One region of the Marinobacter sp. MIT932201 genome, then DNA from elsewhere that is predicted to be linked to it. Evidence: predicted binding sites of a transcription regulator. Region 1 holds the regulator's gene; the other holds the start of a gene.
What was found. The regulator LexA, encoded in region 1, represses DNA repair genes until DNA is damaged. The targets are predictions, from matches to a motif close to CTGTNTNNNNANACAG.

Region 1 (3,410 bases):
TCGCAAAAACTCTTTCTCGCCCGCACTCTGCTGGGGCAACTGGATCGACCAACAGTCGAGGGCGTAGGCCATCCCCCCAATGAAGCTGAACAGGCTTTGCGCCGGGAAGCCGCGATCCAGGGGGCGATCGAGTTACTTCTCAGATCCCGGAAATTATTGCTGGTGATGATTGCCAGGTTGTACCAGAAAAAATCAGAAGAGCCTGCCACTCTGGCTGAACTGGCCTCGCTGATCGGACCGGAACCGAATGAAATAAGTCGGCTCAGAGAGCTGGAACAGCGCTCAGGCAGCTGGTGGAACCATCTGGAACAACTGGAACGCTCTCAGAGCCGACCGCCAGCAACCAAAAAAACCGTGAGCGCGGAGAACATTATTGCGGTAGCCGCCGACACCGGCCCGGATCGCTCCGCGGCGGCCTTGCTGAAAACACTGAATGCCGTCAAACACTTTGCCGACGATCTGGAAGACCAGCACAGCGAGTGGTGAACCACTCCAATTGCCGGTTACACTGATCTGATTAACTTGAAGGTTTACTGAATGTCACCATCGTTTTTTGAAATTGTGCAACTGACCAACGGCGATTACGCCCTGCGCCGCATTGACGATGACAGTGCGCCACTGGTGAAGATCTCATTCTCGGAGGAAGCCCGGGAAATGATGGAAGACCGTGATATGTCTGTTGCTAAAGCAATGATCGCCGCAGGTATCGAGGCGGTCGGAAATGTTGCCCACGATATCGACTGGGAAGACGACGAACTGGACGCTTCAGACGCCCAGCCCTCCTACACTCTCCACTGAGTCATTAACGCTGCCTGAGAACGACCCCATGGCTGTTGCCTTCGGCAGAGGCTTTTTGCAGGGACTCAAAGGCAGCGCGGCCCAGTTTACGGGTCCACATGACCACAGCATGGCAGGTGCCTGCACTGAGGGCTCGCTCGGCCAGTTCCTGCGCGGAATAATCCGACGTTGAACGAAGCACTAGCAACTCACCAGCCACGATCCCATGCATTTTCTGCCACTTGCTGACCAATGCCTGAGGCGGATCAATCCAGGCCAGCCAGCGCTTTTCCTGGTTCAGCTGCGTCAGCATGGGCAACAGCAACTGAAAGTTTTCCACCTGGCCTTCCGGCAAGATGATTTCCGTCACATTGCCAGAGACCTTGGTCTCGTTGGATTCCGGAGAACGTCGGGCACGAATGACAGAGCGTCGCTCGCGGGCGGCGGTTGCCGGCACTGAACAGGACAGAGCATTGGGATTGTAAGCCAGATTCTGATTAAAGCTCATTTGTTCCATAATTCACCCGTTTTCCAATCTATCAGAGGTTATCCGTACTGATCAGTGCAGATCAGAGCGTCGGATAACACCCACACCCAGGCCTTCGATGAACAATTCCTGCTCGGTAAGGTCTACTTCGATGGGTGCGAATTCTTCGTTCTCGGCAATCAGGTAGACTTTCGAGCCTTCCTTGCGGAAACGCTTTACCGTAACCTCGTCGCCGACCCGGGCAACGACCACCTGGCCGTTGTGAACATCCTGGGTGCTGTGCACTGCCAGCAAATCGCCATCAAGAATGCCGATATCTTTCATACTCATGCCCCGGACCCGCAGTAGATAATCTGCCGAGGGCGAGAAGAACTCGGGCTGGAGCGTGCAGTGATCCTCAACGTGCTCCTGGGCCAGGATCGGACTACCAGCGGCAACCTGCCCGATCACCGGCAGCCCAAGATCCTCCTCTGCCTCTGGCAGCCGGATACCGCGGCTGGCCCCTGGCACCATCTCAATGGCCCCCTTCCGAGCCAGCGCACGAAGATGCTCCTCTGCAGCATTGGCCGAACGAAAACCCAGTTCAGCTGCGATTTCAGCACGAGTTGGCGGATAGCCGGTCTCATCGACGTAGCGGCGTATGATATCCAGTACCTGTGACTGCCTTGCTGTGAGTTTCATCAAGCTACTCCGTTGTATCGGGGTCGGTGCCAGTATCCGCAGTCCGGGAATGCCTGCTCCGGATAGCCTGCTTCAGGCGCCCTGTTTTTTTATACAGTAAACTGACTATATACAGTGTTTTATCCAGTGTAAAGTCAGGCCCGTGATTTTCTTGCATTGGGTTAACCATGATGATCAGCAGCGGTGTGATATGGTTAGTGTTCAAGCCCTCACAAGTCAGGAAGTAGCATGACGCAAGCCAGTAGTTGCAGGATGCCTGATATCCGAGAGACAAACGAAGGCCGGGAACGCCGCGTGGGTGTCGAGATCGAATTGTCTGGTCTGGGCTACGATGAACTGGTCACCCTGGCCGCAAGGCTTCTTGAAGGGACGGCGGTGCTCCAGTCACGCTACGTGACCAAGCTGGAGACCGCACTCGGCGAATTCACGGTGGAACTGGATTCCGACCCGATCAAGGACCTTGATCTGGCCGATGAACGCCTGCCTCAGTCGATCCGGGAACTGGGCGGCCAGGCGATGGATGTGATTGATGCTGCCGCAGAACGGGTTGTGCCCCTGGAAATCATCAGCCCACCCCTGCCTTTCTCCAGCCTGGAGACTATCGAATCTCTCGTTGAAGACCTCAGGAAAGCAGGCGCTCTGGGCAGCCGGGATGCCATCTATTTTGCCTTCGGCCTCCAGTTGAACCCGGAACTGCCCGATCTCAGCCCGGAAACAATGGTTCGATACTTCCAGGCGTTCGCGGCGCTTTACGACTGGCTCAAAGACCGGCATCAACTGGATGTCAGCCGCAAATTCACCACCTATATCGAACCCTGGCATGGGCGCTATACCGAGCTTTTGATGGAAGACAACTACCGGCCCAACCTCGGTGAGCTGATGGAGGACTACCTGGAGTTCAACCCAACCAGGAACCGGGCGCTTGACCTGCTGCCTCTGTTTGCTCACCTGGACAGTGAGCGTCTTGAGCGCCATGTTCACGATCCGCGGATCAAGAGCCGGCCAACCCTGCACTACCGGCTGCCGGATTGCGACATCGATAATCCGGATTGGCACTTTTCTACCGTGTGGAACGATTGGGTGGTACTGGAGCAATTGGCCAACAACCCGGACGACCTGGCGGACATGCGGCGACTGTTCCGGGAGCGACGGAAGCTCAACCTGCATAACCTGACCCACAGCTGGCAGGAAACCACCGACGACTGGTTGGCCAAGAACGGGTATGTCTGAGCCGTTTCCCGAACAGGAACTTGAGGTTCCCGGCCTGACCATTGGCATCAGTGGTCCTGCTCGCAAAAGCCTGGCCCATCGCCTGATCAGCCTTGGATTGCGTCTTCACGGCGCTCGTACCCACTACATCCGTCCCGGGTCGCGGGTGGCCGTAGCAATGCTTGATGGCCTGGTGCTCTCCGGCGGCACCCATGTCCATCCTGAGCGATATGGCCAGGAACCCCAGGTTACCGCA
Region 2 (3,410 bases), 890 kb from region 1:
GGGTTGACCGTTCAATGGCGGCTTCATCATACCGGAAGCCGTGAGGCACACCAAAGAGTGAATAGTAACATGTCATCTGAAAACGCCGAATTACGAAAAGTCGGTCTGAAAGTGACGCTACCACGCGTAAAGATCTTCAACATCCTGGAGACTGCGGAAGAGCATCATCTCAGTGCCGAAGATGTGTACAAGAAGCTTCTGGATCAAGGCGATGACGTGGGGCTGGCAACAGTCTACCGGGTGCTGACCCAGTTTGAGGCGGCGGGTCTGGTTCTCCGCCACAACTTCGAAGGCGGCCACGCCGTGTTCGAGATGGCTGGCGACGATCACCACGACCATATGGTTTGCACCCAGACTGGTGAAGTCGTCGAGTTCGTCGACGAGATCATTGAAGAGCGCCAGAAGAAGATTGCCGAAGAGCACGGTTACGAAATCGTCGATCACAGCCTGATTTTGTACGTAAAGCCCATCAAGTCCTGAACCTGATCCAGTCAGCCTGACGAAAAAAGGGGCGGGTTTTGCCCGCCCCAACAGCTCTCAGGATCGAGAGGGGTAGTGGAAAGTAGCTCGCGGCTCAGTGATGGGTTGCCTGCCCCTTCGAAAACATTTCCCGGGCATGAGCGATCGTGTGTTCGGTCATGTCCACGCCTCCCAGCATTCTCGCCACTTCACTGATTCTGCCGTGATCGTCCAGCGTCTCGATTTTCGAGAAGGTGGCGTCTTTTTCCGTAAACTTGCTGACAAACAGGTGCTGATGGCACTGGGCTGCTACCTGCGGCAGGTGGGTAACGCACAATACCTGGCCATTGCTGCCAAGCGTCCGGAGCAGTCGGCCAACCACTTCGGCAGTGCCACCGCCAATGCCCACGTCCACCTCATCGAAGACCAGCGTAGGCGTGGTAGAGGTCTGGGCTACCACCACCTGGATGGCAAGGCTGATCCGCGACAGTTCGCCGCCGGAAGCCACTTTGGCCAGTGGCCGCGCCGGTTGCCCCGGGTTGGCGCTAACCAGGAATTCAATCTCTTCCAGGCCGTGGGGCATCGGTTCTTCGCCGTTGCTGCGATTCAGGTGGGTAATGAACTGCATGTTGGGCATACTCAGCTGGGCAAGTTCGGCTGCGACCCGCTGATCGAGTTCGGCTGCTGCTTTGGCGCGGGCTTCTGACAGCTTGCAGGCCAGATCGTCGAAACGTGCTCGTTGGCTTTCCAGCTCTGCTTCCAGCTGTTCCAGGCTGCCTTCGCCGCCGTCCAACTCCGCCAGCTCGGCGCTCAGCCGCTGGTGCAATTCCGGTAATTCCTCCGGTGTGATCCGGTGTTTGCGGGCCATCTGGTAAATAGCGCTGAGCCGCTCTTCCACTTCCGCCAGGCGAGCCGGATCGGCCTCATAATCTTCGACAAAATGACGCAGATTGTCGCCGGCTTCGCTGATCTGAATCTGGGCTTCGTTCAACATCTGGATGGTGTCGGCCAGCGCGGGCACGTCCACGGGAAGCTGTTCCAGTTGTTGCAGTGCCTGGCGAACCAGGTCGGCTGCGCTGGTCTCATCTTCGGTGCAAAGCAGCGCAGCCTGGTGGCTGCTGTGCAGAACCGCGTCGGCCTGGCTCAGTTGCGCCTGCTCTTGTTCCAGTTGTTCCTGTTCGCCGTCTTCCAGAGCCAGGCGGTCCAGTTCTTCCACCTGGTAACGCAGCAGTTGCAGCTTGGCCTCCGCTTCGTCGGCGTTCTGCCGACGCTCGGTCAGCCGTTGGCGGATCTGGTTCCAGGTTTTCCAGGCCTCGCGGGTGTCGGCGGCCAGGGCTTCAACGCCGGCAAACTCGTCCACCAGTTTGCGGTGGGTGTCCTTGCGTAACAGCGACTGATGTTGATGCTGGCTGTGAATGTCCATCAACAGCCCGCCAAGTTCCTTCAAATGGTTCAGTGGGCAGGGCTGGCCATTGATGTAGGCCCGGGAGCGGCCATCCTTGCTGATCACCCGGCGCAGGATGCAGTCGTTGTCGTCATCCAGTTCGTGCTGGGCGAGCCAGTCTCCCGCTTCGGGAATGCCGGACACGTCGAAGGTGGCGGTAATATCAGCGCGCTTGGCGCCATGGCGGACTGCTCCGGCATCTGCGCGCCCGCCCATGGCCAGGCCCAGGGCGTCCAGTACGATAGATTTGCCAGCGCCGGTCTCGCCGGTGAGCGCCGTCATGCCCTTGTTGAACTGGAGTTCCACCCGTTCGGCGATGGCGTAATTGGAAACCGTAAGTTGAGTCAGCATGCAGATAACCTCCGCGTTTTTCCTGAGACCGGCAAAACACTGTGAATGTATACAGTTGCTGTGAATATATACAGGGTTTTTGTTGTTTGCAAATCAGCGGATGGGATTTTCTTCTGGAATGCAGGCATTGGTGGTTGAAACCTGAAGAGCGGGCCCCATATCCGTTCGCAACGACATTTTCCGGCTCGCTGCGGCCGGAGCCCATGTTTAACCGGCCACTGACAGCGGGCCGCATTCGAACAAGCAGGAGTAGCCATGAGCACTGACGAGAACCGGAACGAGCACGAGGAACTGAACGAAGCCCTCGAGGCTGCCAAAGAGGAAGCCCAATCTGCCGAAGGCGAGGCTGGAGAAAACGGCGAAGTCTCCGAAGTGGAAGCGCTCAAGGCTCAGGTTCAGGAGTTTCAAGAGCAGATGCTGCGCTCCCAGGCGGAGATGCAGAACGTTCGGCGTCGCGCCGAAATTGATGTGGAGAAAGCTCACAAGTTTGCCCTTGAAAAGTTCGTCAAGGAGTTGCTGCCGGTTGCGGACAGTCTTGAGAAGGCGGTCGAGAGCACTGAAGGGCACGAGGAATCGGGCGAGTTGGTTGCGTCCATCCGTGAAGGTGTGGAAATGACACTGAATCTGTTCATGTCCAGTCTGAAGAAGTTCAACGTTGAGCAGCTTAACCCTGTGGGCGAACCGTTCGATCCCCAGCAGCACGAAGCCATGTCCATGGTGCCCGCGCCTGACGCAGAGCCAAACAGTGTGGTTGCCGTGGTTCAGAAAGGCTATCTGCTGAATGGTCGGGTTGTGCGGCCGGCCATGGTGATGGTCGCCAAGGCGGAAGACGCACCAAAAATTGATGAGCAGGCTTGAAAAGCCGATTAAAGCGCCAATATAGCTAGTAAATAGCGAAAGCGGAGGCTAATCCCCTCCGGGAAAGCATTCAGAAGAATTGGAGTGACTCAATGAGCAAAATTATCGGTATCGATCTGGGAACGACCAACTCCTGTGTTGCCATCATGGATGGCGATAAGGTGAAGGTAATTGAAAACGCCGAGGGTGATCGCACCACCCCGTCCATCATCGCCTACACCGATGATGGTGAAACCCTGGTTGGCCAGTCAGCCAAGCGTCAGGCGGTAACCAACCCGAACAATACCCTGTACGCCAT

Region 2: the regulator LexA is predicted to act here: its motif matches at 2,313-2,328, upstream of recN (DNA repair protein RecN).

What each region holds. Positions count from the first base shown of each region.
Region 1 covers NZ_CP138917.1:2,850,020-2,853,429, forward strand. The annotation lists gene SIC15_RS13030 (DUF6586 family protein) at 1-486, shown strand, start outside; gene SIC15_RS13035 (hypothetical protein) at 538-798, shown strand; gene SIC15_RS13040 (cell division inhibitor SulA) at 803-1,294, opposite strand; gene lexA (transcriptional repressor LexA) at 1,337-1,948, opposite strand; gene SIC15_RS13050 (amidoligase family protein) at 2,174-3,175, shown strand; gene SIC15_RS13055 (gamma-glutamyl-gamma-aminobutyrate hydrolase family protein) at 3,168-3,410, shown strand, end outside.
Region 2 covers NZ_CP138917.1:3,738,201-3,741,610, reverse strand. The annotation lists gene fur (ferric iron uptake transcriptional regulator) at 70-480, shown strand; gene recN (DNA repair protein RecN) at 575-2,254, opposite strand; gene grpE (nucleotide exchange factor GrpE) at 2,510-3,112, shown strand; gene dnaK (molecular chaperone DnaK) at 3,205-3,410, shown strand, end outside.